Regions from separate parts of the Paenibacillus sp. D51F genome, predicted to be linked through region 1. Evidence: riboswitches for the same ligand, from Rfam matches in the RefSeq annotation. Region 1 holds a riboswitch; each other region holds the start of a gene.
What was found. A riboswitch is a leader RNA that binds a small molecule or an ion and turns the genes downstream of it on or off. The one in region 1 is predicted to bind thiamine pyrophosphate.
Positions count from the first base shown of each region.

Region 2: it holds a riboswitch for thiamine pyrophosphate, as region 1 does, so the genes downstream of both, thiC (phosphomethylpyrimidine synthase ThiC) here and ACLBWT_RS12880 (ECF transporter S component) in region 1, are expected to answer to the same signal.
Region 3: it holds a riboswitch for thiamine pyrophosphate, as region 1 does, so the genes downstream of both, ACLBWT_RS00915 (ABC transporter substrate-binding protein) here and ACLBWT_RS12880 (ECF transporter S component) in region 1, are expected to answer to the same signal.

Region 1 is NZ_JBKFAO010000006.1:104,357-114,177, forward strand. Features, by position in the region: gene ACLBWT_RS12865 (M28 family metallopeptidase) at 1-732, shown strand, start outside; gene ACLBWT_RS12870 (energy-coupling factor transporter transmembrane component T family protein) at 991-1,779, opposite strand; gene ACLBWT_RS12875 (ABC transporter ATP-binding protein) at 1,770-3,455, opposite strand; gene ACLBWT_RS12880 (ECF transporter S component) at 3,460-4,065, opposite strand; TPP riboswitch at 4,220-4,329, opposite strand; gene ACLBWT_RS12885 (aldo/keto reductase) at 4,479-5,408, shown strand; gene ACLBWT_RS12890 (family 43 glycosylhydrolase) at 5,609-8,098, opposite strand; gene ACLBWT_RS12895 (ArsR/SmtB family transcription factor) at 8,371-9,294, shown strand; gene ACLBWT_RS12900 (ABC transporter substrate-binding protein) at 9,595-9,821, shown strand, end outside.
Region 2 is NZ_JBKFAO010000002.1:591,623-601,443, reverse strand. Features, by position in the region: gene ACLBWT_RS06375 (alpha-galactosidase) at 1-539, shown strand, start outside; gene asd (archaetidylserine decarboxylase) at 712-1,500, opposite strand; gene ACLBWT_RS06365 (tryptophan-rich sensory protein) at 1,644-2,435, opposite strand; gene ACLBWT_RS06360 (glycosyltransferase family 4 protein) at 2,731-3,879, shown strand; gene ACLBWT_RS06355 (M48 family metallopeptidase) at 4,014-5,306, shown strand; TPP riboswitch at 5,408-5,512, shown strand; gene thiC (phosphomethylpyrimidine synthase ThiC) at 5,775-7,535, shown strand; gene ACLBWT_RS06345 (ThiF family adenylyltransferase) at 7,528-8,790, shown strand; gene thiE (thiamine phosphate synthase) at 8,777-9,658, shown strand; gene ACLBWT_RS06335 (thiazole synthase) at 9,674-9,821, shown strand, end outside.
Region 3 is NZ_JBKFAO010000001.1:184,592-194,412, forward strand. Features, by position in the region: gene ACLBWT_RS00875 (TetR/AcrR family transcriptional regulator) at 1-222, opposite strand, end outside; gene ACLBWT_RS00880 (YhgE/Pip domain-containing protein) at 398-1,579, shown strand; gene ACLBWT_RS00885 (MBL fold metallo-hydrolase) at 1,849-2,586, shown strand; gene ACLBWT_RS00890 (TetR-like C-terminal domain-containing protein) at 2,564-3,133, shown strand; gene ACLBWT_RS00895 (TatD family hydrolase) at 3,175-4,128, opposite strand; gene ACLBWT_RS00900 (ABC transporter ATP-binding protein) at 4,125-4,904, opposite strand; gene ACLBWT_RS00905 (ABC transporter permease) at 4,901-5,677, opposite strand; gene ACLBWT_RS00910 (thiamine-binding protein) at 5,667-5,969, opposite strand; gene ACLBWT_RS00915 (ABC transporter substrate-binding protein) at 5,999-7,075, opposite strand; TPP riboswitch at 7,226-7,334, opposite strand; gene ACLBWT_RS00920 (GerAB/ArcD/ProY family transporter) at 7,584-8,879, opposite strand; gene ACLBWT_RS00925 (Ger(x)C family spore germination protein) at 8,884-9,821, opposite strand, start outside.

The DNA of each region.
Region 1 (9,821 bases):
TACGTGATGGATCGCGATCAGGAGGCTCTCCAAAAGCATGATCACATGGAACCTGAAAACGGGGTGCCGTTCAGGGAAATGTCTGAGTTCGAGTATGTCGATTTGAAGCAGAGAATGATCTGGGGAGAGGAGGCCAAGCTTTCCTTCAAGCAGTACAAGTATTATGTGGACGAAGAGCAGGGCATCCGCACGCTGGTAGCAGGAACCTACCGATCGTTGAGCACGGAAGAGTTGAACATCATGTATCCAGGCAACTCCGTGCCGAGCGCCATGTCCGATTATGATCTTGTCAACATTGGGGTCAGAGTGGACAAGAAGTCGTTCTTGTCAGGAAACGTGGAGGAATTGACCCCTAATGAGATCTACACGGCGGAAAGGGATTTCGAGAAAAAGGATATCCGTTCTCTTAGCTTGATCTATCAGAAGAAGGACGAGTCGGTATTGCTCCTGGAAGTCCTGAACGGCGACGAGCTTCAGCAAGTTGTGGATCAATACGGCAAAGGGAGGGCGCTTGCAAGAAAGGTCGAGGAAAACGGGAAGGAATTCACGATATATGAGAATGGCGGAGTACCATTTGCCGTCTCGTATCCGTTCCAATCCGGAGGTGTCCCGTACCTTGTGGAGATGAGGAGCTTTGTACCGAAACAAAGCGTCCTTTCTCCGGAATGGGCGTACAGCGATGCGGAAACATCCGCCTTGCTGGACCGAATTGCGTGGGAGCAGCTGAAATAGAGCGGGCCGAACAGCGGAAGGGAACGAACCGTAAGCGGAGAGCCTGGAAGAGGAAAGACTAATGCAGGAAGATGAAGGCCGGAGAGCAGAAAAGCTTTAAGCCCATGGCGAAAATCCCTGCCAACGAGAAAAGGCGAATAACGAATGCGGAACAGACCCTCCCTGGGAAATCCGGGGGAGGGTTTGTTCGTATGCGTGCAAGCGTCCGCTCGCCGGATGCATTCGCTCTTGCCATGCTGATCTTCCTGCCCTCGTCCGTCAACGGACATCGGTTGCGGCAAGCAGCGGATAATGAGTGCCGAGCAGCCATGCCAGCAGCCAGAGAGCGGCGAAGGAGACCGCATACAGGGCGTCGATGCGCGACCAGCCATAGACGTAATAGTACGTGCGCTTGCCGCTGCCGCTGTGGAAGCGTCTCGCCTCCATGGCGGCGGCCATCCGGTGGGCGCGCCGGATGCTCTGGGCCAGCAGCGGCAGGGCATACATGCGCAGGCGGCCGTAGATTCCTAGGCGTCCGGGGCCGGCTCCCCGGATCTGGAGCGCTTGGCGGAGCGTGAAGAATTCATCCGCCAGCAGCGGAACCATATTGAGCGCGGCCAGGAAGCTGTAGGCGTACTTGGGCGGCATCCGGAGCTGCTGCATCAGCGAGTAGAACAAGGCGACCGGACGGGTCGTCAGCGCGAAGGCGAGTCCGACCGCCGCGACCTGGAGCGAGCGGAGCCCCAGATGCAGCCCGCGATAGAAGCTTTCCTCCGTAATCCGGATCAGGCCGAGCTCGAACCAGAGCGTGGCGCCGGTGCCGAACATGATCATGCCGGAGGCCGACGAGACGAACACAAGCAGGAACGGAGAGGCATACAGCAGCACGCGCAAAGGTGGATGCCCGGTAGCGAGCAGCGGCAGCAGGGATGCGGCAACGAGCAGCGCCATGACATTGGGGTCGTGGACGAACAGGGCGGCGACGAACAGCAGCACGGACGCGGCGAGCTTCAGTGTCGGGTTGACGCGATGCAGCCAGGTTTCACGATGGGAAAAGGTCAGATGCATGCCGTGCCGCCGCTCCTTTCCGTAACAAGCCCGCCGTCGACGAGCCACTGCCGGGTCGCGAAGCGCCGGACCAGCTCCGGATCGTGGGTGATCATGAGAATGGCGCAGCCGTCGGAGCGAAGCCGTTCCAGCTGCTCCATCATCCGCACCGTGCCGCTCGCGTCGAGGCCGAAGGTCGGCTCATCCAGCAGCAGCAAGCGCTGGCCGCCGACCATGGCCGTCGCGACGCTGAGCCTGCGCTTCTGTCCCATCGACAGCTGATAGGGATGGCGGCTGCCAAGGCCGTCGAGCGCATAGTTCTCCATTAGCGTTCTTGCCCGGCTGCTTCGCTCGGGTTCCCGTAGCGACCGCGGCAAGGAGTAGGCGAGCTCGTCGAGGACGGAGTCCGTCACGAACTGGAACTCGGGATTCTGGAAGCTCAGCGCGGCATGCCTGGCCATATCCCTGGGCTTTTTCAGGCTTTGGACCGGAACGCCGGGAATGTGCAGGATTCCCTTGGTCTTGACCAGCTTCATGATGGCGAGCAGCAGCGTGCTCTTGCCGGCTCCGTTGACGCCGGTGACGGCGATCCAGTCGCCGGCGTTCACCGCGAGCAGGCCGGTCCGTACCTTGGGCCGGCCGCCGCGCCATCCTTCCAGGCCGTCCAGCTCGAGCAGCATTTCGGCGGAACGGACGGCAGACGACGGAGACATCGTTGATGGGCGGATTGCGGCAGTCTGATCGTAGTCCTCCCAGAAGCCTGGGTACCAGATGCCGTATTCCCGCAGCAGCTTCCGATGCTCCCGGAACACGAGGCGAGGAGACCCGTCGGCCTTGATGCTTCCGTCGGGTCCGAATACGATGACGCGGTCCATATCTTCCGCGATGCCGGCGATCTTGTGCTCGACGATGATGACGGTCCGCCCGCCCCAGACGGAGCGGAGCGAGCTCCATACCTGCCGTGTGCCCTCCTCGTCCAGGAGAGCGGTAGGCTCGTCGAGCAGCAGAGCATCGGGCTCCATGGCGATCATGGACGCGATGGCAAGCCGCTGCTTCATTCCTTGGGACATGTCGGCTACCGGAAAATGGGGGTCTGCCAGACACAGGCCGACATCATCAAGACAGCGAGAGATGCGGTCCGGCATTTCCTCGCGCGAAATGCCCGCGTTCTCCAGCACGAAGGCGATTTCTTCGTCGGCATGCGGCATGCAGAACTGGGAGTCCGGATCCTGGAACACATAGCCGGGCCGTACGGGAACAAGGCAGCAGTCCGCCTTCATCGGGATGCGGATGGCCGACGGCACCAGGCCGCCGAGCACCTGAAGCAGCGTCGACTTCCCGCAGCCGCTCGGTCCGAGCAGCAGCACCTTCTGGCCGCGTTCGATGGTCAGGCTCAGCCCTTTGAAGAGCAGCGGAGAGTCTTCGCCGGGATATCGGAGCCGCAGGTTCTCCACGCGCGCCGCTGGCCCGGCATCTTGGACGGGCGGCAGCGGCCGCTTCGCTGCAGGCGCAGCCTCGCCGGCATGGCGCTGCCGTTCGGAGCCGATTCCGGAGGCATTCGTCGTAGAGGGCAAGCGGACGCTCCCGATGGCGGATGCGGGAGCTGCAAGCGGCGTCGAAGCCGCGCCGATCTCCCTGCCGTTCGTCGGAGTCTTGCTGCGCATGCGGCCTTTCAGGATGACGTCTGCAGCTTTCATCGCCTTACCCCAGCGCCTCGTAATCCTTGGCCGATGCCGGGCGGATGAGGCTCAGCACGCCGGTGCGCTCCAGCGCCTTGGCCAGCGCCCAGGCGAACAGTCCGGCGATGACGACGCTGCCGAGCAGACGCATGGAGACGAACAGGGTGTAGTTCCAGGCGGTCATTTTATCGATGTAGCTGTAGTGGGCGTCGATGAAAATGGAGACGACGGCGGAGCCCAGAGACGCAAGGATCGTCACGATCGGACCTGCCTTCCGGTACAGGAAGGCGGCGAAGATGATTTCGGCGCCGAGGCCCTGCAGCACTCCGTAGACGATCGTCGAGGCGCCCCACGATCCGCCCATGAACGCTTCCAGCGCGGCCGCGGCCGTCTCGGCGAGCAGCGCCGCCCCGGGCTTGCGGATCAGGAGGAAGGCGAAGGTGCCGGCCATGAACCACATGCCGTAGCTGAGCTGCTCCGCATGCAGGCCGAGCGGCTTGAGAATGTCGTACATCGGATTCCAGATGCGGTAGATGATGCCGAAAACGACGGCTACTACAAGCGTGACGAGAATGTCGGCGAGCGTCAGTCCTTTTGGACGGTCGGCATTGGGCATGGCGGTGGACATAAGAATCAGACTCCCTCTCAAGGAAAAATGGAATGTTCCCCACAGATGGCTGCTGACCCGGCCCAACCTCCTCCGGGGGGCATGAGAAAAGCCCGCCGGAAGCCGGCGGACAGAGGGAATAAAGGCATATCCGCGCAGGATGGGCATGAAGCCCGGCGGCGCGGTGCATTCTCTCTACGCTGGCATTACCCAGATCAGATCAATGGTCAGCGGCATAAGGCCGCAGTCTCAGCCCGACTTCATCGAGCCCCCATGCATGCTATGGAAATTATCCTTACTATAACGTGAAAATCTGGAAGCGGCAAGAGGTATTATGGCCGCCGGTCAGCGGGGCCGAGGATTTGAAAGGCTAAACGCGGAAAGTTGCTTGGGCATCCGTCCAGGAGGTAATCTGTGGATAAGGAGGGATGGACATGAAGTATCGCCGTTTAGGCAAAACAGAGCTGAACGTGTCGGTCGTCGGCATCGGCACCTGGCAGTTCGGCGGGGAATGGGGCATGGATTTTGCGCAGGCCGAGGTCGACGCGATTTTGGACAAGGGCGCCGAGCTCGGCATCAACCTGATCGACACGGCCGAATGTTACGGAGATCATCTGTCGGAAGCTTTCATCGGAAACTACATCGGCAGGCGGAGGCGCGAGGACTGGATCATCGCGACGAAGTTCGGCCATCATTTCCACGAGCGGTTCAAGCGTACGGACGTATTCTCCGGAGACGATGTCGTGAGGCAGCTCGACGCATCGCTTAAGGCTCTGCAGACCGACTATGTGGATCTGTATCAATTCCATTCCGGCCCGGATGCAGCCTTCGACAGCGACGAGCTGTGGACGGCGCTGGACAAGCAGGTGCAGGCCGGCAAGATCCGGCATCTGGGCACGTCGATCGGCAGCAACGACAACCTGCATCAGACGGCCGCCTCATCGAAGGTCGGCTCGCAGGCGATCCAGGTCGTGTACAACCGGCTCGACCGCAAGCCGGAGGAGCGGGTATTCCCTTCCTGCCTGGAGCAGGATCTCGGCGTGCTGGCGCGGGTGCCGCTGGCGAGCGGCTTCCTGAGCGGCAAGTACAAGCCCGGCACGGAATTCGGCGAGACGGACGTGCGCCATCGCCAGGATGCGGAGCAGGTGCGGCAGCGGCTGGAGGAGGTGCGCCGGATCGCGGAGGAGGAAGTGCCGGAGGGCGTCAATATGGCAGCCTGGGCGTTGGCCTGGTGCCTTCGCCATCCTGCCGTGACTTCCGTCATTCCCGGCTGCAAAAATCCGGAGCAGGTGCAGGGCAACGCAGACGCGGTGAAGCTTGTCACGGAGCCGCATCCGCAGGATGTGCCGAATATCGGCCGATAGCTCCCCTCGCTTGGCAGCGCCGCTGTCTTGTCGGCGAGCATGTCAAGGGAACCCAAAAAGCCCTGCCGGACTGCGCTTGAGCGCGGTCCGGCAGGGCTTGCTTGTTTAGCCGAGGCTTGCTTGTTTAGCCGAGGCTTGCTTGTTTAGCCGAGGCTTGCTTGTTTAGCTGAGGCTTGCTTGTTCAGCCGAGGCTTGCTTGTTCAGCTAGGGCTTGCGTAGACGGAGAAGTTGTCGAATCGGGTGGCGTTGTTCATGGAGCGGAGGCCGGCCTTGCCGTGCAGGAACGGAAGGGCGCTGTTGTCCGCATAACTCAGCTTGGGGGCATTCATATCGTCGACGTAGACGCGGATGGTGCTCCCCTCGGCGACGACCTTCATCCGGTGCCAGGCGCCGGCGGCGAGCGCGGCCGGCGCCGATGCCAGCGTTTGATAGCCGTAATTCATTTTGCCGAGATAGACCCCGTCAGGCTTGATGAACGCATAGTAGGCCTGGACGTAATCGGGATTGTTCGCGAGCACCTTGCCGTTCGACGGATTGTTGACCCGCACCAGCACGCCGGCGTCCCCGGTCGTCCCGACCAGCTTCACATCCGCCTCCACCGTATAATCGGACCATAGGCCGGAGCCGATGACCGTCTTGGCGGGACCGCCGGCAGCCGCGCTCAGCTCGCCGGAAGCGACGGACCAATCGCCTTCATACCGCGTCCAGCCGTTGTCGTTGCCGTCGTTGAAGTCGTCGGCCAGCGGCGAGGGCGCCTGTCCCCTCTCGAACGACAGGCTGCTGAAGTCGAACTCGCCCTGGACCGTCTCGAAGCGGAGCTCATGATAGCCGGCGGTCAGATAGAGGCCTTTCTTGGAGACGTTCACCCAGTTCTCCCAGCCGCCGCTTCCGGCCGACTGCACGACTCCGGTCAAATCCGCCGCTCCGTCCCACACGCGGAAGCTGACGTTCGGAAAGGTCGTGGCGAGCCGCGCGCTCATGTCATACATGCCGCTCTCGGCGACATTGACCCGGTAGATGAGCCATTCCCCCGTCTGGTTCCAGCCGACGACCTCCTTGCCCTCCGCCGCAGACGAGCGGATATCGACCGCATCGCTGCGATAGGAGCCGCCGATATTGGCAGGCGTCAGATCATGGTAGCCGGTCCCTTCCCCGCCTTTGCGGTAGTGGACGGCTTCGATCGTACCTGGAAGCGGCTTGTACGCATTCCAGGCGCTGCTGCCGCCGACATCGTTGCTGAACGCCGCATAACCGAAGTCGGCATGGGCGTCCTGGGTGGCATAGCCGATTTTCCCGCCGCCAAGGCCGCTTACGCTGCGGGACTGCTTCTTCATGCCGTCGACGTAGACGGCGAAGGAGGCGCCGTTCTTCTCCACCCGGATCTGATGCCACTTGGTGTAGTCATAGCCTGCGGGGAGAGGGGAATACTCCCAGCCCTGACTGGCGCCGCCGACGACGAAATGGGTTTCGAGACGATTCAGCTTGCGGTTCAGGAGGGCCGTTCCGTAGTTGTTCTCATCCGTATAGGAAAATACGGCTCCATACAGCGGCGAAGAGCTTGTGCCCATCTTCATCTGCTTGGCATGGAACTCCGCGGTGTAATCGGAAGCTGTCGAGGCCGCCGTCACTTGCCGGTACCAGGCCGTCGTCCCGATCGTATCCTGCCACATCAGCTCCTGGTTGTAGATGCCCCAGGTTCCGCCGCCGACATTGGTCCAGCCGGAGCCGATCGCGGCGCGCGCGAAACGGTCCTCGAACGACGGCGCGGCCGGGTTCGGCTGGCTCGCCGTCGTCGGACCGAGGACGGACATCCGGTCTCCGTTCCAGACGATGCGGTCCAGATTCATTTTGCGGCCCGGATAGACGGCGTTGCCTTGGGAAGCGTGGCTGTGGTAGACGATGTAGTCCGAATCCAGATCCGGACCTTTGACGATGGAGTTGTGTCCGAGGCCTGCGTTGGAGCCTTCCGTTGCGATCAGGATCGGGTTCTGGCTCTGGGCGGGCGCGAAGCCGGAGAGAGGAGAAGCTCCGGACGCATAGTTGACCCGATAGGCGGTGCTCCATACATGGTTGCCTGTATAGGTCATGAAATACTTGCCGTTGCGCTTGAACGTCGTGGAGCCTTCCGTCCATCCCGCCATCGACAGGCCGGTCGAACCCGCCGCTCCGAAAGCGGTCGGCGAGGTCATCGGACGGGAATCGATCCGGTCCGCGCCGGTGGAATAAAAATACCATTTCCCGTCGTCGTCGATGAAGACGCTGCCGTCGATGCCCATGCCGAGATTGCCGGTCTGCGGCGTGAACGGACCGACGGGACTGCCGCTCGACAGGACGTAATGCCCGCCTCCTCCCGGAGAGGTGTACATATAGAACATTCCGTTCCAATAGACGACCTCGGGCGCATAGGCGGCCTTGGTTACGGGATCCGAAGCGCACAGCCCGCGGTAAGTCCAGGAAACGAGATCGGTGGAGGACCATACCTTCACGCCGATCTGGTCATCGACCGTGCTGACATAGAGGTAATAGACACCGTTGAATTTCAGGATGTAAGGATCGCCCTCGCCGTAAAAATCCCCGTTGGCCCACTTCCAGGAGGAGGAGAGGGTGTAAGGATTGCTGTAGGCATGAGCGGCGGAGGGGAGCAGGAGCAGGACAGCGGCGGCGGCAAGGAACGACTTCCATTTCTTCATGTGGCATTTCATCTCCTTTTCGATGGCGGATCAGAGAATGCGGCGATACAAGGATGGAATCATAGGGACGAGGCTTCACTTCTCCTCCTTTCTTCCGGTTGATTTGACAGCGCTTGCAGAACGGAGTATAGCAAATGCGGATATGAAGCGGAAGAGATAATTTCAAAATATATGTATTAAAACAATAATAAATGTTTATTCCAATAAAACTGGACATATGGGCCGATTAAGCCTTATATTATTGGAAGAATGTCAGGAAGGGAGTTTGGAACATGCTTGAGCTGTCTATTGAAGACCCGGACCGTCTGGTCAAGGTGGCGCATGCGCTCAGCACGCATACCCGGATCGGCATCATCCGGCTGCTGCTGTCCAAGCCGAACGTGAATATCATCGAGATTGCCGAAGCTCTGGATATTCCCGTATCGACGGCGGCTACGAACGTGAAGGTGCTGGAGGAGGCGGAGCTGATCCTCACCGAGCTGCAGCCGGCCAGTCGGGGGGCCATGAAGGTGTGCAGCCGGAACTTCGACGATGTGCGCATGATTCTGAATCCGATCGCGTTCTACCACAACACGAGCAAGCTCGTCGAGGTGGAGATGCCGATCGGCCACTTCATCCAGTTCGATATCCAGCCTACCTGCGGAATGGCGAACAGCGCCGGCATGCTGTTCGCCGAGGACGATCCCGACAACTTCTATCACCCGGACAGCCGCTCGGCGGAAATCATTTGGCTGCGCAAGGGCTGGGTCGAATACCGCTTTCCCAAAAAGCTGCCGCAGGGAGCCAAGGTCACATCCCTGGAATTCTCCCTGGAGCTGTGCTCGGAGGCGCCGAATTACAACAACGACTGGCCTTCGGAAATCACGGCCTGGATCAACGGCAAGGAGATCGGCTCCTGGATTTCGCCGGGCGATTTCGGCGACCACAGGGGCAAGCTGAATCCGGCATGGTGGAACGACAACAGCACGCAGCACGGCCTGCTCAAGACATGGGGCGTCGATGAAGGGCGCAGCACGATCGACAACGAGCGCTGCTCATCCGTTACGCTGGACGACCTGGACCTGCAGGACAAGCCGTACATCAGCTTCCGCATCGGCCTGAGGCCCGACGCGAAGCATCAGGGAGGAATGAATCTGTTCGGCAAGGGCTTCGGCGACTATCCGCAAGGGATCGTCATGAGGCTGCAGCACGATTGAGATGGTCTTCCGCAAGGCCCGCCGTCCGGGAAAGGACAGCGGGCCTTTTCCGTTTGCGCGCCAAAGATAGAGACAGAGAAGCTATCCTTTCTGTTTAGAAACAAAAAAATGGAAAGAAAGCGTTGACATATTTGGATTGGAACCGTTATATTCTGGATATAAACAAATAAGTTGTAACAAAACAAATATTCGGAGTGGATGATCCGGCCCGTTGCAATCGGCGCCCGATCCTTACGGAACCGCGGCTCCGGTGTTTGGCCTTATTTGTTTCAAGCCAATATTGTCAGGGGGAGCGTATCCATGGTTCTGAAAAGCAAATGGTCCGCCGTATCGCTTGCGCTTGTGCTGGTATCGGGATTGGGATTGTCGGCCTGCTCCGGCAACGGGGGAGACGCGCCGGCTTCGAGCGGAGAAGCGTCGTCTCCATCGCCGACATCGGGAGCGGCAAGCCCAAAGACGGACTCCAAGTCCGAGATCGAGTTCATGGGGTGGGGCGGGGACAGCGAAAAAGCCGTATTCCAGAAGCT
Region 2 (9,821 bases), on a different contig from region 1:
TCTATCCGGTCAGCTCGATCGGCGCGCATGTATCGGATGTGCCCAACCATCAGGTCGGGAGGATGGCTTCGCTGGAAATGCGCGGCGACGTGGCGATGTCGGGCAACTTCGGCTATGAGCTCGATCTGACCAAATTCGGCGAGCAGGAAAAAGAGATCGTGAAGAGACAGGTTGCCGCTTACAAGGAGCTGCGGAGCCTGATTCAGTCTGGCGACCTTTACCGGCTGAAGAGTCCGTTCCAAGGCAACGAGACGGCCTGGATGATGGTGTCGGAGGACCGGCGCGAAGCGGCCGTATTCTGGTTCCGGACGCTGGCGGAGCCGAATGCTCCGCTGCGCAGGCTGCGGCTGGCCGGACTCGATCCGGAGGCTTCCTACCGGATGGAGGAGCTGAAGACGGCGGGCGCCGAGCCGCCCGCTGCCAAGCTGCCGGGCACGGAGAAGGCATGGGCCGGAGACCGGCTCATGCATTACGGCATTCCGCTTCCCCAGCTGCATGGCGATTTAAAGAGCATGGTCGTGAAGCTCAAGGCCGAATAGAGTCAAAGCAGAGCAAGCCCTGAGCCGGTTTTCCGGATCAGGGCTTTTTGGCGATCAGGCCGTATGACTCCAGACAAGAGCCGTCTGCTTCGAGATCGGTTCGTCATTTCTCCGGCTAAAAAAGCCGCCCCCACGGATAAATTCCGTCTCGGGGCGGCTTGGTGCCGTTCGTTCAGGTTGAAACCAGCTTGCCGAGCTGTTCGCCCATCTTGACCTTGAGGCCGACGGCCAGGTCTGTACGGGGCTCGAACGTGCCGTCCTCGAACAGCAGGACGACGGTGGAGCCGAACTCGAAGTAGGCCAGCTCGTCGCCGCGCCGGACATCGGCGGTCTGAGGCTCGGTGTACCGGATGCTGCTGACGTTGAGCGCGCCGACCTTGACGATGGCGATCTCGCCGCCATTGTGGGTCATGTACGTCACGAGCCGCTCGTTGCGGCTCAGCACGCGGCGCATCCTCGTGAGGCCGAATTCGTTCACCGGATACACGCGTCCAGGCAGATGCTCCCGCTCCACGATGACGCCGTCGGCCGGCACATGGATGCGGTGATAATCGGTCGGGCTCAAATAAAGAACCGCATAATAGCCGTTGCGATAATTCTGGATGCGGGGCGAGCCGTTGAGCAGCTCCTCGACCGTATAGTCCTGCCCCTTGATGCCCAGCATCGTGCCGTCCTGGATCGGACCGGCTCCCGTCACGAGCGCGTCGACCGGGCTTACCGCCATGTCGGCGGTATCGTCCACAGGGCGCATGCCGGGCTTCAGCCTGCGGGTGAAAAACTCATTCAATGTCGCATAGTCTTGGATTGCTCGCTCCGCTTCTTCGGTACGGATGCCGTACGTGCGGGCAAAACGGGGGATAAATCCCCGGCTGGCTCTGGATTTCGCAAAGCTTCCCGTCAGGCGGGAAATCCATTTGCGGGATCCGAGCTCCGTCATATGGCGGAATAACCAGGTCCACATGCCTCCGCTCTTCACGTCCTTTCGCTGTCAGCCATGCGGCGGTCTCAGTCCGCTGCTCTTGCGGACCTATGCCGGCATAGGCCGTCCCGACTAGTGTGCCACATCCGCATGGACAAAGCAATGAAATCGGGCGTATGAGGGAGTTATTTCAACGAATGGAAGCGATATCGGCGGACGGCTTGAAGGACGGCCCACGCCGCGAGGAGAGCGGCAAGAGCCCAGGCCGCCGACGAGACCGCGGCAGGCTGGACGTCCTTCCCGGCGATGCCGATGAAGGCCCATACGAGCACAAGCTCATAATAGGGATCCCGGAAAATCCAGCCGACGGCCAAGCCGAGCGAGGCGGCTGCCCCAAGTCCGATCCGAGCCCAAGCCGCATCTCCCCAGCCGAAGCCGTTCCAATCCAGGCTGTACAGCCAGGTAGAGACGTTGACGATCGTCGCGACGCTGATCCACCCCATGTAGATGCTGAACGGAAGCTGGACCAGCAGCTGCTCGCCTGCCGTCGCACTCGAAGAAGGGCGCTGTGTTTTGGCATAGAGGACGATCAAGGACGCGAGCAGAATCAGCATGATGAGGACGCTGAGCCCGACATGCTCGTAATGCCAGGCGACGATCCAGGCCGAGTTGGCCAGCCCGTTCAGGACGAACCAGAAGCCGATGGACCGCACGCTGCTGCGCGAGCTGCCCTGCGGAGTCCATTGATAAACGATGAACCCGGCCAAGAGCAGGTAGATCAGGCTCCAGATGGTGAAGACATATCCCGGCGGCGTGAGCAGAAGCGGATAGTGGTCGGACAGCTCTTTGGTCGTTTTCCCTCCCAGAGGGAGCAGGACGGCCAGAGAATTCATGACGATAACAAGGATGAAGGCGAGCGGGTCGAGAGCCTTCAATGCTCTGCCTCTTCGGGGCAAGGATGCAGGGGATGCGCTCATGGACTTTCCTCCTTGGCTCAGTTTGATAAACTATAATCTGAATCTGGATTAGGATGACAATATTATACTCGCGGGTATATATTCACCGCATTGAGAACTGCCCAACCATCCCTTGAAAACGATATCAGTCATCCGGTACAGCAGGAAAGCGTTCGGTCTAGGCATTGTAGAGATTTCGTGATGAAGCCTAAAACGGCACGGCTTCTGCCATTGCAGGACGCGTGACCCTTTCGGGTTCGCCATTCGGAGAATATGCTGGAGCAGCAAGCTTTCATGCAGGAAGGGGAGAAGCAAGTTGCAGAAGCTGAAGGTCGCTTTCGTCACTCCGGGTTCCTTCCCCATTCCTTCAGCCGGCAGCAGCTCCGTGGAACGCGTCATCGAGAAGATGGCGCCTCTAGTGGCGGAGCAAGCTGAAGCCCGGATATACGGCCGCTCGGGGGCTGGGCTCGGTGCTGTCGGACAGATCGACGGGGTCCGCTGCGAACGGTTTCCCGCAGGCGACAAATCCGCTTATCTTCGCAGTGTAAGCGGGGCCATCCATAACTTCCGTCCGGATCTCATCGAAGTGGCGAATCGTCCCGGCTATGCGCTCAAGATGAAGCGGAGCCATCCCGATGCGAGAATATGGATCAACCTGCATTCCTCCTCCTTCATTGCACCGAAAGTCATCAGCAGGGATAGGCTGAAGAGGAGCTTTGCGGCTGCGGAAAAAATTATCGTCAACAGCGAATTCCTGCGGGATACGGTGGCAGGCCAGGTTCCCGAGGCCGCGCACAAGCTGAGAGTCGTTCATCTCGGCGTGGACACGGAGCGTTTTCCTTCCCGCTGGGAGCCGGAGGGAGCCGCGCGCAGGGAAGCGCTAAGGCATGAGAGGGGCTGGCAGGACAGGGACGTGCTTCTATTCGTGGGGAGAATTATTCCGCTCAAGGGCGTCCATCATCTGCTGCGCGTCATGCCGGATATCATCGCTCTCCACCCGAATGTGCTGCTCGCTGTCGTCGGAAGCCCTTACTACGGCTCGCATCGGACGACCCGGTACAGCCGTGCGCTGAAGGCGCTCGGCAAGAGGTATCCTCGCCACATCCGGTTCATTCCTTATGTCCCTTATCCGGAAGTGCCGAACTGGTTCCTGGCGGCGGATGCCGCTGTCGTGCCATCGGGAGCGAGGGAATCGTTCGGACTGGTGAACGTCGAGGCGATGTCCTGCGGCCTGCCGGTCGTGGCGACGAAAGCAGGCGGGATGAAGGAAATCATCGTCGACGGCTGCACCGGATTTCTCGTGGAGCCGGACCGGCTAGAGACGGAGCTGAAGGCCCGGCTTCTTCAGCTGCTGCTTGATCCGGGGCTTCGCGAGGAGATGGGACGCCGGGGGCGCGAGCGGGTCATGGCCGAGTTCACCTGGGAGGCGACGGCTGCCCGGTGGGGAGGGTTGCTGGAGGAATAGATTCACAGCCTTGAACGTTAGTTGGCCAAGGCTGTTTTTTGCTGATTAATTAATCTACCAGATTGGAAAGAAAGTTGATATAATGGTTATTATTGGGAATTCAAATAAGGATGACCGGAGAAAGCAGGAACAGAATGAATTCGTTGTCTTTAAATGGCTTGGACAGACAAGCTACGATATCGTGTCCGCGATGTGGTAAAAATGTGCCCTGCGATCAGCAATTCCAGTCGTGGTGCGAATGCGGCTGGAATATAGAACCGCGCACGCCTGATATGAGAGATCGATTTTCACGGTTATACCACAAGCTGGGCGTGAGGCAAGGCGAACAGATGCTTGAAGAGGTCAAATACTCGATCAGCAACGGAGACTGGCGGGACAAGCTTAAAGCGAATCTGCTGTTATATTTGGTTGCGACAATAATTCATCTGGTCTCGCTCTCCATGTTCATAAGCGGAGTTTGGCTTATCGTTGCATACCATTCCAATCATTGGTTTCCTACGGCAATAGGCATGTTGATGGTAGCCATACAGATCATTACCGTTCCTCGCTTGGGTAGCGTCGATAAGAAAGGCCTGATCTCCCGCGAAGACTATCCGACTCTATATAGAGTCGTTGATGCAGTCTCGGATTCATTAGGCACTTCGCGCGTATATGGCGTGCAGATCAATGAAGAATTCAATGCATCCTTTACACAGCTCGGCTGGAGAGGTCGTAAAGTCATTACGCTGGGTCTCCCGTTATTCGCTATCTGCAGCCCTCAAGAAAAAATAGCACTAATTGCGCATGAAACGGCTCATGGAGCCAATCATGATGTCACGCGCAATCGGTATGTTTGGAGTGCCTATATCGCTGCGGAGCAATGGTACTACTTTTTCACTCCGGCTCGGGGAGCGACTCAAGAAGGCTATATGGCCATTTTATATCTTTTATCGGATATTCTGATGAAAGCATTGTCGTTCATACCATGGACGATTGCACGTCTGGTGCTCGTATTGCTGCATCTCAACAAGCAGCGCAGCGAATATTATGCCGACTATCTTGGCGTGAAAGTCAGCGGCGAGCAAGCCATGATTGGGCTGCTGGAAAAATTGCATTACGACAGTCCGTTCGAGAGCTGCTTGCATCGTTTTATTTTCTCTCGGCAGGCCGAAGACTTCATCACGGAGTGGAAAGCTTATGCGGAACAAATTCCTGTACGCGAGCTTGAACGCATCCGCCATGTCGTAAGGGCTGAAGGTTCAAGACTTGATTTTACGCATCCGCCAACCCCGTACCGAATTGACTTTTTGCAGCATTTGAAAGGTTCGTATCCGCTGCTAACATTCTCGAAGTCGGAGCATGAACAATTAGTTCGAGAATTAGAGCAGATGCATGGCTCGGTCTATCGGAATCTGGAGGAGAATTTCAACTCGAGGCTTTACTATTAATGAAATATTTGAGTTATCGAGATAAATCGGGATCCTACCTTCTTGTTCTCAGAATCGACGAGGTTGACAACTTCCACCACCCCGGCTTATAGTCATACCAAGATATCCACTAGGGGCGCCCGCACGGGCTGAGATAAAGCGCAAGCTTTGGTCCCTTCGAACCTGATCTGGGTCATGCCAGCGTAGGAAAGTGGTCGAACATGCCTTTTATTTGGCTTGTGCCTCTTTTCGCCGCTTCCAGACCGGAGGCGGCTTTTTGCCGTCCTCCGGCGGGAGGCGGCGGAGGAATAGGCGCACCCAATCTGCTTGCCGCAATCTGCCGATGAAGGCGGAAGCGGCCAGTAGAGTGTCCCGGACAGCCTGCGTTTTTTGGCGCAGACCATCGGGAACTAAAGGCATGACCGGCATTTCCAAGCGTGCAGCCCCCTGGCGGATATCAAGATCCGTTAAGGGGGCTTTTGATTTTCCATGGCCATACATACCGAGCCGCTGCCGGGCAGCCGCAAAGTCTACATGCAGGGAAGCCGGGAGGATATCCGGGTTCCGATGAGGGAAATCTCGCTCTCGGACAGCGAGGTGGGCGGAGAGTCCATTCCCAATGCGCCTCTGAGAATCTATGACGCAAGCGGTCCTTACACGGACACCGATTACGAGGCGGATGTCTCGAGAGGCTTGCCGCCCATGCGAAGAGGCTGGATCGCAGAGAGGGCAGACACGGAGGCCTATCAGGGCCGGATCGTCCAGCCCGAGGACAACGGATTCTCCGACGCCGGCAAAGCCGCCGAGAGGGGAGCGGATATTTTCCCGCCATCCGGCAGGCTGCCGCTGAGAGCTCTCGCAGGGGGCAACATCACCCAGCTGCATTACGCAAGGCAGGGCATCGTAACCCCCGAGATGGAGTTCATCGCCCTGAGGGAGGGGATGGAAGCGGAATTCGTACGCTCCGAAGTCGCGGCGGGAAGAGCGGTCATTCCGGCCAACGTCAACCATCCCGAGAGCGAGCCGATGATCATCGGGCGGCATTTCCACGTGAAGATCAACGCCAACATCGGCAACTCCGCCGTGACCTCCTCGATCGAGGAGGAGGTGGAGAAGATGACGTGGGCGACCCGCTGGGGAGCCGATACGATCATGGATCTGTCCACCGGCAAGAACATCCATACGACGAGAGAATGGATCATCCGCAACTCTCCGGTTCCGGTCGGGACCGTGCCGATCTATCAGGCGCTGGAAAAGGTGAACGGCAAAGCGGAGGACCTCAGCTGGGAGGTGTTCCGCGATACGCTGATCGAGCAGGCCGAGCAGGGGGTCGATTATTTCACCATCCATGCCGGCGTGCTGCTCCGATATGTGCCGCTGACAGCGAAGCGCGTTACGGGCATCGTCAGCCGGGGAGGGTCCATCATGGCGGCCTGGTGCCTCGCCCATCATAGGGAGAACTTCCTGTATACGCATTTCGAGGATATATGCGAAATCATGAAAGCCTACGACGTGACCTTCTCGCTCGGCGACGGGCTGAGGCCGGGGTCGATCGCGGACGCCAACGACGAGGCGCAGTTCGCGGAGCTGGACACGCTCGGCGAGCTGACGAAAATCGCCTGGAAGCATGACGTGCAGGTCATGATCGAAGGTCCCGGCCATGTTCCGATGCATCTGATCAAGGAAAATATGGACCGCCAGCTCGCCGTCTGCGACGAGGCTCCCTTTTACACGCTCGGTCCGCTCACGACGGACATCGCGCCGGGCTATGACCATATTACGAGCGCGATCGGCGCGGCTATGATCGGCTGGTTCGGCACGGCGATGCTCTGTTATGTGACACCCAAGGAGCATCTGGGACTGCCGAACCGGGAGGACGTGAAGGAAGGCGTCATCACGTACAAGATCGCCGCGCACGCCGCCGATCTCGCCAAGGGCCATCCGCAGGCCCGAAAGCGCGACGACGCTCTGTCCAAGGCCAGATTCGAATTCCGCTGGCGCGATCAGTTCCATCTGTCGCTGGATCCCGAGCGGGCGATGAGCTACCACGACGAGACGCTCCCCGCGGAAGGCGCCAAGAGCGCGCATTTCTGCTCCATGTGCGGGCCGAAGTTCTGCAGCATGAGGATCACGCAGGACATTCGGGATTACGCGGAGAGGGAAGGGCTGGACACGGCGGAGGCGATCGAGGCGGGCATGAAGGAGCAGGCGGAGGCGTTCAAGGCCGGAGGCGGCAGCATCTATGCTTGATCCGGCGGCAACAAGCCGATTCGAGGCGCAAGACGCCATTCAGGAACGATATTCCCGGCAAATTCGCTTCGCTCCCATCGGTTGGATAGGGCAGCGGCGGATCGGCCAGGCCGTCGTGCTTGTCGCCGGTACCGGCTCGCTCGGAGCTTCGCTGGCGCAGCATATGGCTCGTGCCGGGGTAGGCGAGCTGCGGCTCGCCGACCGCGACTACGTGGAATTCAGCAATCTGCAGCGGCAGATGCTGTTCGACGAAGAGGATGCGCGGCTGGCGCTTCCCAAGGCGGAGGCCGCTGCGCGGAAGCTGAGAGTGATCAACGGCATGGTGGAAGTCAAGGCGTTTGCCGCCGACTTCACGGCTCCCGGCGTGCTGGAGAAGATCGCGGTCGGCTCCGATCTGGTGCTCGACGGTACGGACAATGCCGCGGCCAGGCTCGTGCTGAGCGATTACTGCTTCCGTGTAGGCATTCCTTTCCTGTACGGCGGCGTCGCCGGGGCGGCCGGGATGAGCGCTCCGCTCATTCCCGGCGCGACCTGCTGCCTGCGCTGCCTGATCGGCGGCGAGGAAGAGCAGGAAAGCGGCCATACATGCGAAACGGCGGGCATGATCTCGCCGGCTGTGGAGATGGTCGCCGCGCTGCAGGCGGCTGAAGCGCTCAAATGGCTGGCAGGCGGCCGGGATGAGATGCGCCGCACGCTCGCAAGCGTCTCCTTGTGGCCGTACAGCATGCGTGAAACGAAGCTTCCCGATCCTTCGGCTAGCTGTCGGCATTGCGGCAGCGCGAAGGCTTCGGGGGGAACCGGCACGCGAGCGGAGCTGGATTCCAGCATGGACGTCCTGGCGAAGGAAACAAATCCCTCGATTGCAAACGTCCGGTCGAAGATATCCAGGCGCTCTCCTGCAAGCGGAAGGGCCATCCTTCCGGAAGGATGGCCGGAAAAAGCAGCCTCGGAAGCTGCCGGCAACCTCCGCCGCCAAAATACGGCCGTTCTGTGCGGCCGCGATACATTCCAGCTGCAGCTGGAGCCTGCCGAACCCGGAAGGTACGAGAAGAGGCTGGAGAGGCTGGGCTGCCGGCTGACGCTCAATCCTTATCTGCTGCGGGCAGTGCTCCCGGACAACGGGAAGCTCGTCGTGTTCCCGGACGGCAGAGTGCTTGCGCAAGGCGCAGCGGACGCTGACACGGCTTGGGAATGGTGTCTTCATTATTTGGGTGCGGAAGCGCCGGAGAGAGAGGCCAAGGATGAAGAAGCTTGAGTTCAGCCTGTACGTCATTACGGGCGAGGGCTGCCATCCCGGAAGAAGGCTGGAGGATGTCATGCGGGAGACGCTTGAGGGAGGAGCGGATATCCTGCAGCTGCGGGACAAAAAAGCTTCGCTGCGGGAGCTGGGAGAAAAAGCGGGGATGCTGCGCAGGCTGACGAGGGAGTACGGAGTGCCGTTCATCGTGAACGACCATCCGGTGCTCGCGCTTGAAGCCGAGGCCGACGGCGTCCATCTCGGGCAGGACGATATGTCCATCGCCGATGCGAGGGAGCTGCTCGGTGCGGAACGGATCGTCGGCGTCAGCACCCATAGCCTGGAGCAGGCCATGAAGGCCGAGGCAGCCGGCGCCGACTATATCGGAGTCGGGCCGGTGTACCCGACGGCGACCAAGCCGGGCCGGGCGGCGGTCACGCTGGATTACGTCCGCCAGGCGGCCCGTCATGTGCGCATCCCATGGACAGCCATCGGCGGCATCCATCCCGGCAACGCAGGCGAGGTGCTCGCCGCAGGGGCCAGGAGGCTGTGCGCCGTCTCCGCGGTTGTCGGCAGCTCCGATCCCGCAGCTGTCTGCCACGAGCTGCGGAGCCTGATCGCAGCCGCAAGCATGGCTGCAGCCGGTCTGACCGACTCATATGGAGCTGCTTCCCGACCGGGCAATCCGCTTCGGCTCACATTGAACGGCAAGGAAATCCTTACGCATTCATCAACGCTTCAGGAGCTGGTCGAGTCGCACAGCCTATCCGGCCAGAGGATTGTCGCCGAAGCGGACGGAATCATCCTGGCGCGCGGGGATTGGAGCCGCCATCGGCTGGCGGATGGAATGAAGATCGAGCTGGTCCACTTTGTAGGGGGAGGCTGAATGATGGAAGATCAAATGGGGGCTCGAGCAGGGTCTCGGACAGGGTCTCGGACAGAGTCTCGGACAGATACTCGAACAGAGGCTCAGACAGAGTCCCGTACCGAATATCGAACCGAGTATCGAACCGAAGCTCAAACCGATTATCCAGCCGCTGTCCAAACCG
Region 3 (9,821 bases), on a different contig from region 1:
CCGGATCCGGATGAACACCTCGTCCTTCAGCTGCTGGAGCATGTCCGGCACGTCCCGGTAATGCAAATAGAACGTTCCCCGGTTGACGTCGGCGCGTCCGGCGATATCGGTCACGGTCACGTTCTCCGCTCCCTTTTCCCGGACGAGGCTCATAAGGGCTTCATAAAGCAGCTGTTTCGTGCGGGCTCGTCTCCGATCCGGCTTTCCTGTGTTTGAATGCATGTCTATTCCTCCCGGATCAAGTTGTTGCTGAACACTTCCGCCGATCATGACGAATACTCGACATTCCGTTGAAATGTGATGATTGTGCTTTTTGCTCCCCTCATTATAATTAACAACGTGCTTTGTATTCAACAAAGTGTTCATTTACACATAGAGAAGGAGTGGATAGGGAATTATGGCCATCTTCAAGCAAAAAATGGTATGGATCGGAATGATCGTCGTTCTGGCCGTTCTCGCCGTGTTCGGAGCCGCAATGATGGGGTCCGTGCTCGGCACGAAGCCGAAGGAGGTGCCTGCTGCTCTGGTGATCCTCGACCAGCCGGCGGATCTTCCCGGCGGAGGCTCGCTTGCGGTCGGCGAGAAGCTGAAGGAGCAGCTGCTCTCCAATGACAAGCTGCCGATCAAATGGACCGTCCTCGATTCGGAGCAAGCCGCCCGCCAGGCTTTGGACGCCAGAGAATACTATGGAGCGCTCATCCTCCCCGCCGATCTCAGCTCCGGCATCGCCTCGATATCCGGCGCCGCGCCGCAGCAGCCGACCGTGCGGATTCTCGTCAGCGAAGGCTTGAATGCGCAAGCCTCCACTGTCGTCCGGCAAGGACTGGGGCAGGTCATGAGCATGGCGGGAGCAGAGCTGTCCAGATCGATGCTCGCCGGAATCGCCCAGAACTCGCAGCAGCTTCCGGTCGCCGCCGCTCAGGCGCTTCTGGCCCCGATTCAGGTGCAGGAAGAAACCGTTCATCCGGTCGGCGCCAACAACGCTTCCGGCAGCGCGCCCGGCCTGCTTACCCAGATCATGTGGATGGGCAGCCTGGTCAGCGCCATGATGCTCTTCCTGGCCGGCGGCAAAGCCGTCCAGGACGGAGCGGCGAGGCCGGCGGCAATCGCTTGGCAGCCGGTCATCGGCATCGTGATTGCAGGCATCGCGTCGGGATTCCTCGTGTGGACCGCCTCCTCCTGGTATGGCATGGAGCTCGCGCACTCGCTGGACACCTGGCTGTTCCTCTGGCTTGCCGCCGCCGCCTTCTATATGCTGCAGTCCGCGCTGCTCAACTGGATCGGATACCCCGCGATGGCGATCCTCGTCCTGCTCATGTTCTTCTCCATGCCGCTGCTCAACATGGCCCCGGAATTCCTGACGGAGACATCCCATTTCTGGATCTACTCCTGGACTCCGCTGCGGTTCGCCGCTTACGGCTTGCGGGAAGTGATGTACTTCGGCGGCCTGGACTCGGCCGGCGGCAGCGCCTCCGTGCTGGCATGCATCGCCGGCGGATGCCTTCTGGCGCTGCTGGGATCGGGATGGAAGAAATCCCGGACCGGCAGCAAGGCCGACACGGTCCCGGCGTCGGCGTGATGGCCGGGCTTCTTTTCCGAGCCGGCTTCGGGTATCCTGACAGGACAGACAGCGGCAGAACCGGGCTCGACGCCCATGCGGTTCTGCCGCTGTTTTTTTGCCGGCGGCATCCGCCGACAGGGACGGACCGTTTGCCGCTTCCGTCCGCCCTCGGCAAGGAAGGAAAGCAGTCCAGTACAGAGCTTGCGAAAAAAGGGCTTGCAAAAACTAATTGCATTAGTTTATATTAAAGCTAATTAGATTAGTTTTAGTGAAGGAGCGGATTCTGTATGAAAACGGTTCGGAATCAAACGGTTCACCAGCTGGCCTTTCTCCCCCGCCTGTTCCCGGTCAATGCTTATTTCGTCGAAGAAGAAGACGGGCTGACGCTGATCGACGCCGCGCTTCCGTACAGCTCGAAGGGCATCCTGGAGGCGGCCGCATCGATCGGCAAGCCGATCGCCCGCATCGTGCTGACGCATGCACACGGCGACCATGTCGGAGCGCTGGACGCCCTCAAGGCGGCGCTGCCTCATGCTACCGTCCATCTGTCGGCCCGCGACGCAAGGCTGCTGGACGGAGATCTGTCCCTCGACGAAGGGGAACCGTCCACTCCGATCCGCGGCGATATTCCGAAAAACCTGAAAACCCGCCCAGACGCGCTGCTGCGGGACGGCGACGTGATCGGCTCGCTGACCGCCATCGCCGCTCCCGGACACACTCCCGGCTCGATGGCGTTCCTCGATGGCCGCAACGGGGCGCTGCTTGTCGGGGATGCGTTCCAAGTCCGCGGCGGCTTCGCCGTCAGCGGCCAGATGCGGATTCTGTTCCCGTTTCCCGCCATGGCTACCTGGAACGCGGATGTCGCGCTGGAGTCTGCCCGCAAGCTTGCCGCGCTGAAGCCGACGCTCCTCGCAGCCGGCCACGGACGCATGATGCGGCAGCCCGGAGCCGCTCTGCAACAGGCCATCCGGCAAGCCGAATTCCGCCAAGGAGTCAAAAGCCATGTCGCCGCGAATCGGTCTTGACCAAGCAGCGCTGCTGGGAGCTGCAGCCGAGCTTGCCGACGCCCAAGGCTTCGAGGCCGTGACGCTGGCGTCGCTGGCCCACAAGCTGAACGTCCGCTCTCCATCTCTCTACAATCATGTGGCCGGCCTGCCCGAGCTCCGGCGGCTGCTCGCCCTGAACGCGCTGGAGCGGCTGAACGGCCGCCTCGTGCTGGCGCTCGACGGCAAGCAAGGCGACGAGGCCATGCGTTCGTTCTGCGCCGCTTATCTGGAGTTCGCGCGGAATCATCCGGGACTGTACGAAGCGGTCCAGAGGGCTCCCGAGCCGGAAGACGAGCAGCTTCAGCAGGCCGGCGGAACCGTCGTGCGGCTTACGCTCGAGGCGATGTCCGGCTTCGGGCTGCAGGGCGATGCCGCCATCCATGCGGTTCGCGGCATCCGCAGCCTGCTGCATGGCTTCGCCTCGCTGGAGAGGATCGGCGGCTTCGGCATGCCGCTTGACCTCGACGTCACGTTTCGCATGCTGGTGGATACGTTTATGGAAGGCCTCCGGCAATTGGCAAAATAATCGAAGCGGCGCCCGGAGATGATCCGGGCGCCGCTTCGTGTTCAGGTATAATAAAGCCGGCGCGCGTTCGCGGCCAGCGCAGAGGCAGCCTCTCTCTCGTCCATCCCTCTGAGACGGGCGATTTCCCTGACCGACTCCCTCATCATGAGCGGATGGGTCGCCTGCCCGGCGAACGGCCCTTCGAACGGCCACGGACCGTCCGTCTCCGTCATGAGGCGCTCCAGCGGGTACGAGACGGCCAGCAGACGGATTTCCTCCTCGTAGAGCACATCCGGAGTGAGCGAAATGTAGAATCCGGCATCCGCGAGCATTCGCGTCACGGCCTCGTCTCCCTTGTACCAGTGGAAATGCGCGCGGGTAACGCCGTATTCCCTCAGCAGCTCCAGCGCCTTGGCGGCGTCCTCGTAGACGGCATGCAGGATGATCGCTCGTCTGGTATCGGCGGCAAGGGAGACGAATTCCCGCAGGATGCGCAAGTACCCCGCTTCGTCGAATTTCCGTCCCGCCGCTTCCGCCTCCGTCCGCATGTAGTAAGGGAGGCCGACCTCGCCGATCGCCAACGCCTCCCCGGCTTCATGGCGCTCCCGGATCCAGGCCAGCAGCGCCTGCATCTCTGCCTCGTCCGGAAGCTCCTGCTCCGGATGCCAGCCGTAAGCCGGCATGATCCGGCCCGGATGCGCCCGGGCGAGCTCCCGCGTCCGCTTGGCTGAATCCAGATCCATGGATACGGCGACCGCAGCCGTCAAGCCGCCGCTGAACGACTGCTCCAGCATGCTCTGCAGCTCATCCGCAGCATACTGCTCCAAATGAATGTGGGCGTCGATGAGCGGAAGCTGGGCCTCGCTCATCGACGCAGCTTCATTCCAGCAGTCCGAGGCATCGCTCCGGCTCTGCGGCGTCTGCGGAGAAGCCCCAGCTCCGGGGCGTTCCAAGGCAGCTCCAGCCGGCGGGGATGCCGGCTTTCCAGCTCCGGCGGCGATTCCCATCGGGTTCATAACGGCATATCCCCCTCTTCCAGGCTTCCGAGCGATTCATAGAGAGACTCCTTCAGCTCGCCGAACCGCGGATCGCTTCCCAGCTGTCCGCTGCGCGGCCGCGCAAACGGCACCTGGAGCTCCTGAACGACGACGGCCGGCGATGCCGACAGGACGAGCACGCGGTCGGACAGCAGCAGCGCCTCCTCGATGGAATGCGTGACGAACAGCACCGAGCGGCGCTCCTCCTCCCACAGCGACAGCAGCCAGCGCTGCATCCGCTGCCGCGTCAGCGCGTCAAGCGCTCCGAAAGGCTCGTCGAGCAGCATGAGCGGCTGCGGGGACAGCAGGGCGCGCAAAAACGAGACGCGCTGCTGCATGCCGCCGGACAGCACATGCGGATACGAGCGGGCATAGCGTTCCAGACCGAGCCTGCGCAGTCCTTCTCCGGCAAGACGCTTCGCCTCGGCCCGTTCTCTGCCCGCGATGCGCAGCGCCAGCTCGATGTTGCCCTGGACCGTCCTCCAGGGCAGAAGCGCAGCCTGCTGCGGCATGTACGCGGCGCGGCCGGCTCCCTCCGAAGCCGGCTTCCCGGCGAGCATGATCTCGCCCGAGTCCGACCGCTCGAGCCCCCCGATTAGGCTGAGCAGCGTCGTTTTGCCGCTGCCGGAAGGGCCGATGAGCGAGACGAACTCGCCTTCGCCCACAGTCAGGGACAGTCCGCCAAGCACTTCAATGACGCCGCCGCCGCGGCCGGCGAACGACTTGCGCAGATTCCGGATTTCAAGCACGTTCATCGTCCCCCCTCCTTGCGCGGACGCCAGGACAGCGCCAGCTTCTCCGCCCCTGCGACGGCTGTGAACAGCAGCAGGCTGAGCAGCACGACAAGCGCGACTCCGGCGAATACGAGCGAAGTCTTGAAGCCCTTGGAGGACAGCAGCATGAAGTAGCCGAGCCCCCGGTCGGACCCGATCCATTCCGCCACGACCGCGCTCGTGACGCTGTACGAAGCTGCGATCTTGAGGCCGGAGAACAGCTGCGGCAGAGAGCCCGGCAGCTCCAGGCTGAGGAAGCGGCGCCAGCGCCCCGCTCCGATCATCCGCATGTACCGCTCCAGGCCCGGATCCGCTCCCTGCAGGCCGCCGAGCATCGCGACGCAGACGGGGAAAAAGCAGACGAGCATGACGAGCAGCAGCTTGGGCAGCAGCCCGAAGCCGAACCAGATGACGAGCAGAGGCCCGATCGCGATGACGGGAATGTTCTGCGACAGGACGAGCAGCGGATAGAAGCCCGATCGCACGAGCGGCAGCAAATGCAGGACAGCTCCCAGCAGCAGGCCGGCGGCCGAGCCGCCGGCGAAGCCGAGCAGCGTCAGGCTCAAGGTCGCGCCTGTGTGCTGTGCCAGTCTCTGGCGCGCCGCCCAGGCATCGCGGGCGATATCGCTCGGGGCGGGCAGCAGCCACGCCTCCGTCCCGGACAGACGCACGGCCGCCTCCCACATCAGCAGGAAGGCGGCCATGACGACGACCGGAGGCAGCAGAGCCTCCCATCGGATCGTTCTACTGTCCATCCGGGTATTTCTCCAGCAGCCGGTCCATCGAAGCGCCGTTCTCCGGGTTGTAGTAAATCTTCACCTGAGAGATGACGGACGGGCAGCCCATCGCCGCCATCTCCTCGCTCATCTCCGCGACGACGGCGAGCAAGTGCGACAGTTCTCCCTCCATCGTCGTCTCGAGCGGCGCGACACGGTACGGCACGCCGGCCTCCTTGATGATCTCGATCGCCCGGTCCACGTACGGAAGCACGCTTTCCCCGCCGGGCGTCGTCGGCAAAATCTGAATGCTCACAAGTGCATTGGCCATATCCGGTTCCCTCTCCCCGTCAGCCGGCATCAGGATGCCGGCAAGTAATCGTTCGTGAACGCCTTGGACAGATCCGGCAAGGTATCGAGCAGCTTGTGCTCATGCATCCATTCGGCATAGTTCGTCCAGACTTCCGCCTTCTGCTCGCCCCAGCGCGGAGCGTCATCCTGATATTTGGGGCTCAGCCATTTCTGGCTGGCGCGCACCAGCTCCGGATTGAGGTCCGGAACGGCCTTGATCAGGATGTCCGCGGCGGCGTCGGGCTCGGAGATCGCGTAGGCGTAACCCTCGGAAGCTCCGGCCATGAACGCCTTCACCACATCGGGGCTGTCCTGGATCAGCTTCTCGCTCGTTTCCAGCACCGGCGTGTAGTAATCCAGCTTTTTGCTGTAGTCGGTCAAGTACACCATGTTCAGCTTCTCCCCGCGCAGCTCCGCCTCTACCCCTGTCCAGGCGTAATAGATCCAGGCGAAGTCGATATTCCGCTTCACGGCGGTGAAGAAGTCCGCGTTGCCCATGTTGACGATCTTGACCTTGCCGACATCGGCGCCCTGCTCCTGCATGAGCGAGGAGATGATCTCCTGCTCGACCGGGGCTCCCCAGCCGCCGTAGGTTTTGCCCTCGAATGCTTTCGGGTCCTTGATGCCTTTGGCCTCAGGCGAAGCAAAGCCGGAAGTGTTGTGCTGGATGACGGCAGCCAGCGACACGAGCGGCAAGCCCTCGCTGCGGGCGAGCGTGATGTTCTCCTGGTAGCCGACGCCGAACTCAGCCTCTCCCTTGGCGACCAGCGTATCGGCGGCCGTCCCCTCCGGCGGCTGCACGATCTCGACGTCGAGGCCGTGGTTCAGGAAAAAGCCTTTGTCCCGAGCGACATACAGGCCGGTATGATTCGTGTTCGGCGTCCAGTCGAGGACGACCTTCACTTTCTTGACCGGTGCGGCCGTGGCGCCGACTCCCGCGCTGCCGGAAGGCGCCGGCGTCGCCGTGCCGCTGCTCCCGTCATTCCCGCTGCCGGCTCCGTTCCCGTTGCCGCAGCCTGTCAGCAGCGTCGCCAGAACAAGCGCGGCCAGCCCCGCTTTTTTGCCCATCTTGCTTGAAATGCCCATGTTGCTTCCCCTTCTTTCTCTCGCAGCCGTGAGCCCGGCCGGGCCTTGTCCGGAGCGCCAGCGCCAGCATGAGAGGGACAATAAAAAAAGACGCCTCCCAAGGAAGACGTCTTCGTCACGTGAATCCCGTTGCGCCCGAGGGCGGCAAAAGGCTCGGCTGACATGCGGTTCCTACGCTGGCATTATCCAGATCAGGTTTAACGGGTCGGGATGCTTCTCCCCTCTCAGCCGGCGTACGCCAGCTCCCCAGGCTCATTCGGTTGTCAATAGAGCCATTATAGCAGAGGAGCCTTTTATTGCAACCTTCCGTGTCGAAATTTGCGGGCGCGGCATCATGTAGAGCCGGCTTCCGGACTTTCCGAGCCTGAAGACGGCCGCCGCTTGGCGCCAGAGTCGGCCGGGCTTCGCCAGCTTTGTTTTGTTCGCCGTCTCCGCTGCCAGAGCCTTGACTCTCCTCCCGCTGTCCTTTTTGGCTGCCGCCGGCTTGCGAGCCTTGATCGGCGCCTGCCTATCCGTCCTGGTTTCCAGCCTTTTCGGCGCTCCCATCGGCGCCTGCCTGTCCGTCCCCCGGCTGTCCGCCTCGGCCCGTCTCGGCGCCGCCGGCTGCCTTTCCGGCACCGCTTTGGCTGCCGCCGCCGCTCTGACCGCCGGCCCCGCGGCCCTTGGCCTGCCCGCCTGCTCCCGCCTTTTCGCCGCCTTGCCCCGCTTGCCGCTGCGCTTTCTTTTTGACCCAGCCGATCCCCATGACAAGCATGAGCAGCGGAAGCGCGATCTGGTAATAGGGACTGAATTTCAGATAGACGGTCATGCCGGCCCATAAATGCTGCGACAAGGCAGGCTCCAGGAGGCTCGCCGTGAATATGAGCGGAGCCATGACGAGGGCGCCGGCCCGATAGGGAACTCCCCAGGCTGTCTGCAAAGCGATGACCGAACCGAAAAACAGTCCGGTCGCCTTGACGTACAGCCCGATGTACAGCAGCAGCGTCACGAGAATATCGAGCCTCTCGAGAAAGTTGAACAGCCGGATCTGCTCCACCGCCTCCAGCGTCGGAAGCTCGGCGAGCCGGTACAGCTCCGGACCGAGCACCATGATCAGCACCATGTTGACCGCGATCAGGAACAGCGAGACGCCGGCATAGGCGCCATAGGACGCGGCGCCCGTGGACGGAGACCGCCTCGCGTAGTTCCAGAACATCATCAGCACGATGACCTGTCCGAACGGAAACGACAGGATATCGGGAAACGCCGCATGCAGGACAGGTCCGAAGCCGTTCTCCAGCACGGGCCGCAGACGGTTGAAGTCGAGCAGGCCTGCCGCCAAAAACAACCCCAAAAGGGAAATGTAGCTTACGGCCAGCACCGGAATCAGCACTTGGTTGACCCGGAAGAAAGCCTCGACCCCCTGCTTGGCGGTGTAATAGACGATTCCCGTCAAGACCAGCATCGTGCACCACATCGGCGTCTGCGGCAGCAAGGTGGCGGAGATCAGCTCCCCGAAGTCGCGCACGTTGCGCATCGATTCCAGGGCGAAGACGACAGCCAGCGCCGCGCCGAGCAAGCCGCCGAGCAGCTTGCCGAAATGCAGCTTGTACAGCCCGACCAGATTCGTGTCGGGGGCCCGGTTGTAGAGCGCGCGGTAGACGAGCAGCAGGCAGAAGCCCGCGGCGGCAGCGATGCTGATCGCAATCCAGGAATCCTGTCCCGCCTCGGATCCGAGCTCGTACATCGGCGTGCTGCCGATGGTGAACAGCACGAGGAAGACGGCGATCTGCCCCGCGCTTACGCTTGCTTCCTTGGCTTTCATGCCCTCACTTCCTCTCCCGGCTGTCCTCGCTCGCCTGCTCGTAGGAACGGTTGCTCCGGCCTGTCTTGATCAGTCCGACATCGACCCCGATTTCGGCTTTCATCTCGGGGTAGAGCCTGCTGTTCCACTCCGAAGCGATTCCTTTCCATGTACGCGGGTACTTCCGCCGCACCGCTTCTCCGATGCCGGCCACATCCGCCTTCAGTCTCTGGGAAGCTTTGAGTCCGTCCTCGATGTCGGATCGGACCTGCTGCCCAAGAATCCGCTCGATGCCGGCAACCGCAGCCGGGTCATGAAGATTTCCACCGCATGTATACTCGAACAAGGTTGCGTCCGCCTCCACATTCGCCTGAAGCAGCCAGCCGTCTCCGCTCCTCGCAGGCTTCATCTTCGTCTTGAGCCCGGTGATCCTGGCGCTGTTGACCTTGGGCCCTCCCTCGCGGCACGGAAAGGAAATCGTCGTCCCGGACACTTCGCTGCGCAGCCAGAGCAGGCCCCGGCTCTCATTCGTGCGGATCCAGCCGATCATATGGTCGTCCCGGAACAAGGCCAGCTTCTGCAGCCTCACCTTCGAAGGCGTCGACGTGTTCTTGTTCGCGTCCACATTGCGCACGCCTTCGCCCGATCCGCTGATCGCGATGCCGGGGGCGGCCGAAGCGTGAAGGGGGCCCAGCAGCTGCAGCAGCATCGAATAGACGGTCTGGGGCCGGAAGTTGCCCCCGCTCTCTTTTTCCAGCGCGATCAGCTTCGTCAAGGCGTTGCCCGATATTCTCTCCATCGGAAGCAGCTGCTCCAGGATGGGCCGGGCTTCGCCATCGGTCACGAACACCATGACCGTCTCCCGGGAATTGCCGTTGCGGAGATAGACGTCCAGCAAGCCGCCGATGCCCTTGCGGGCGGCACGCTCGCCGATGACGACGACTTGGTTGTGCCCGAAGTAGA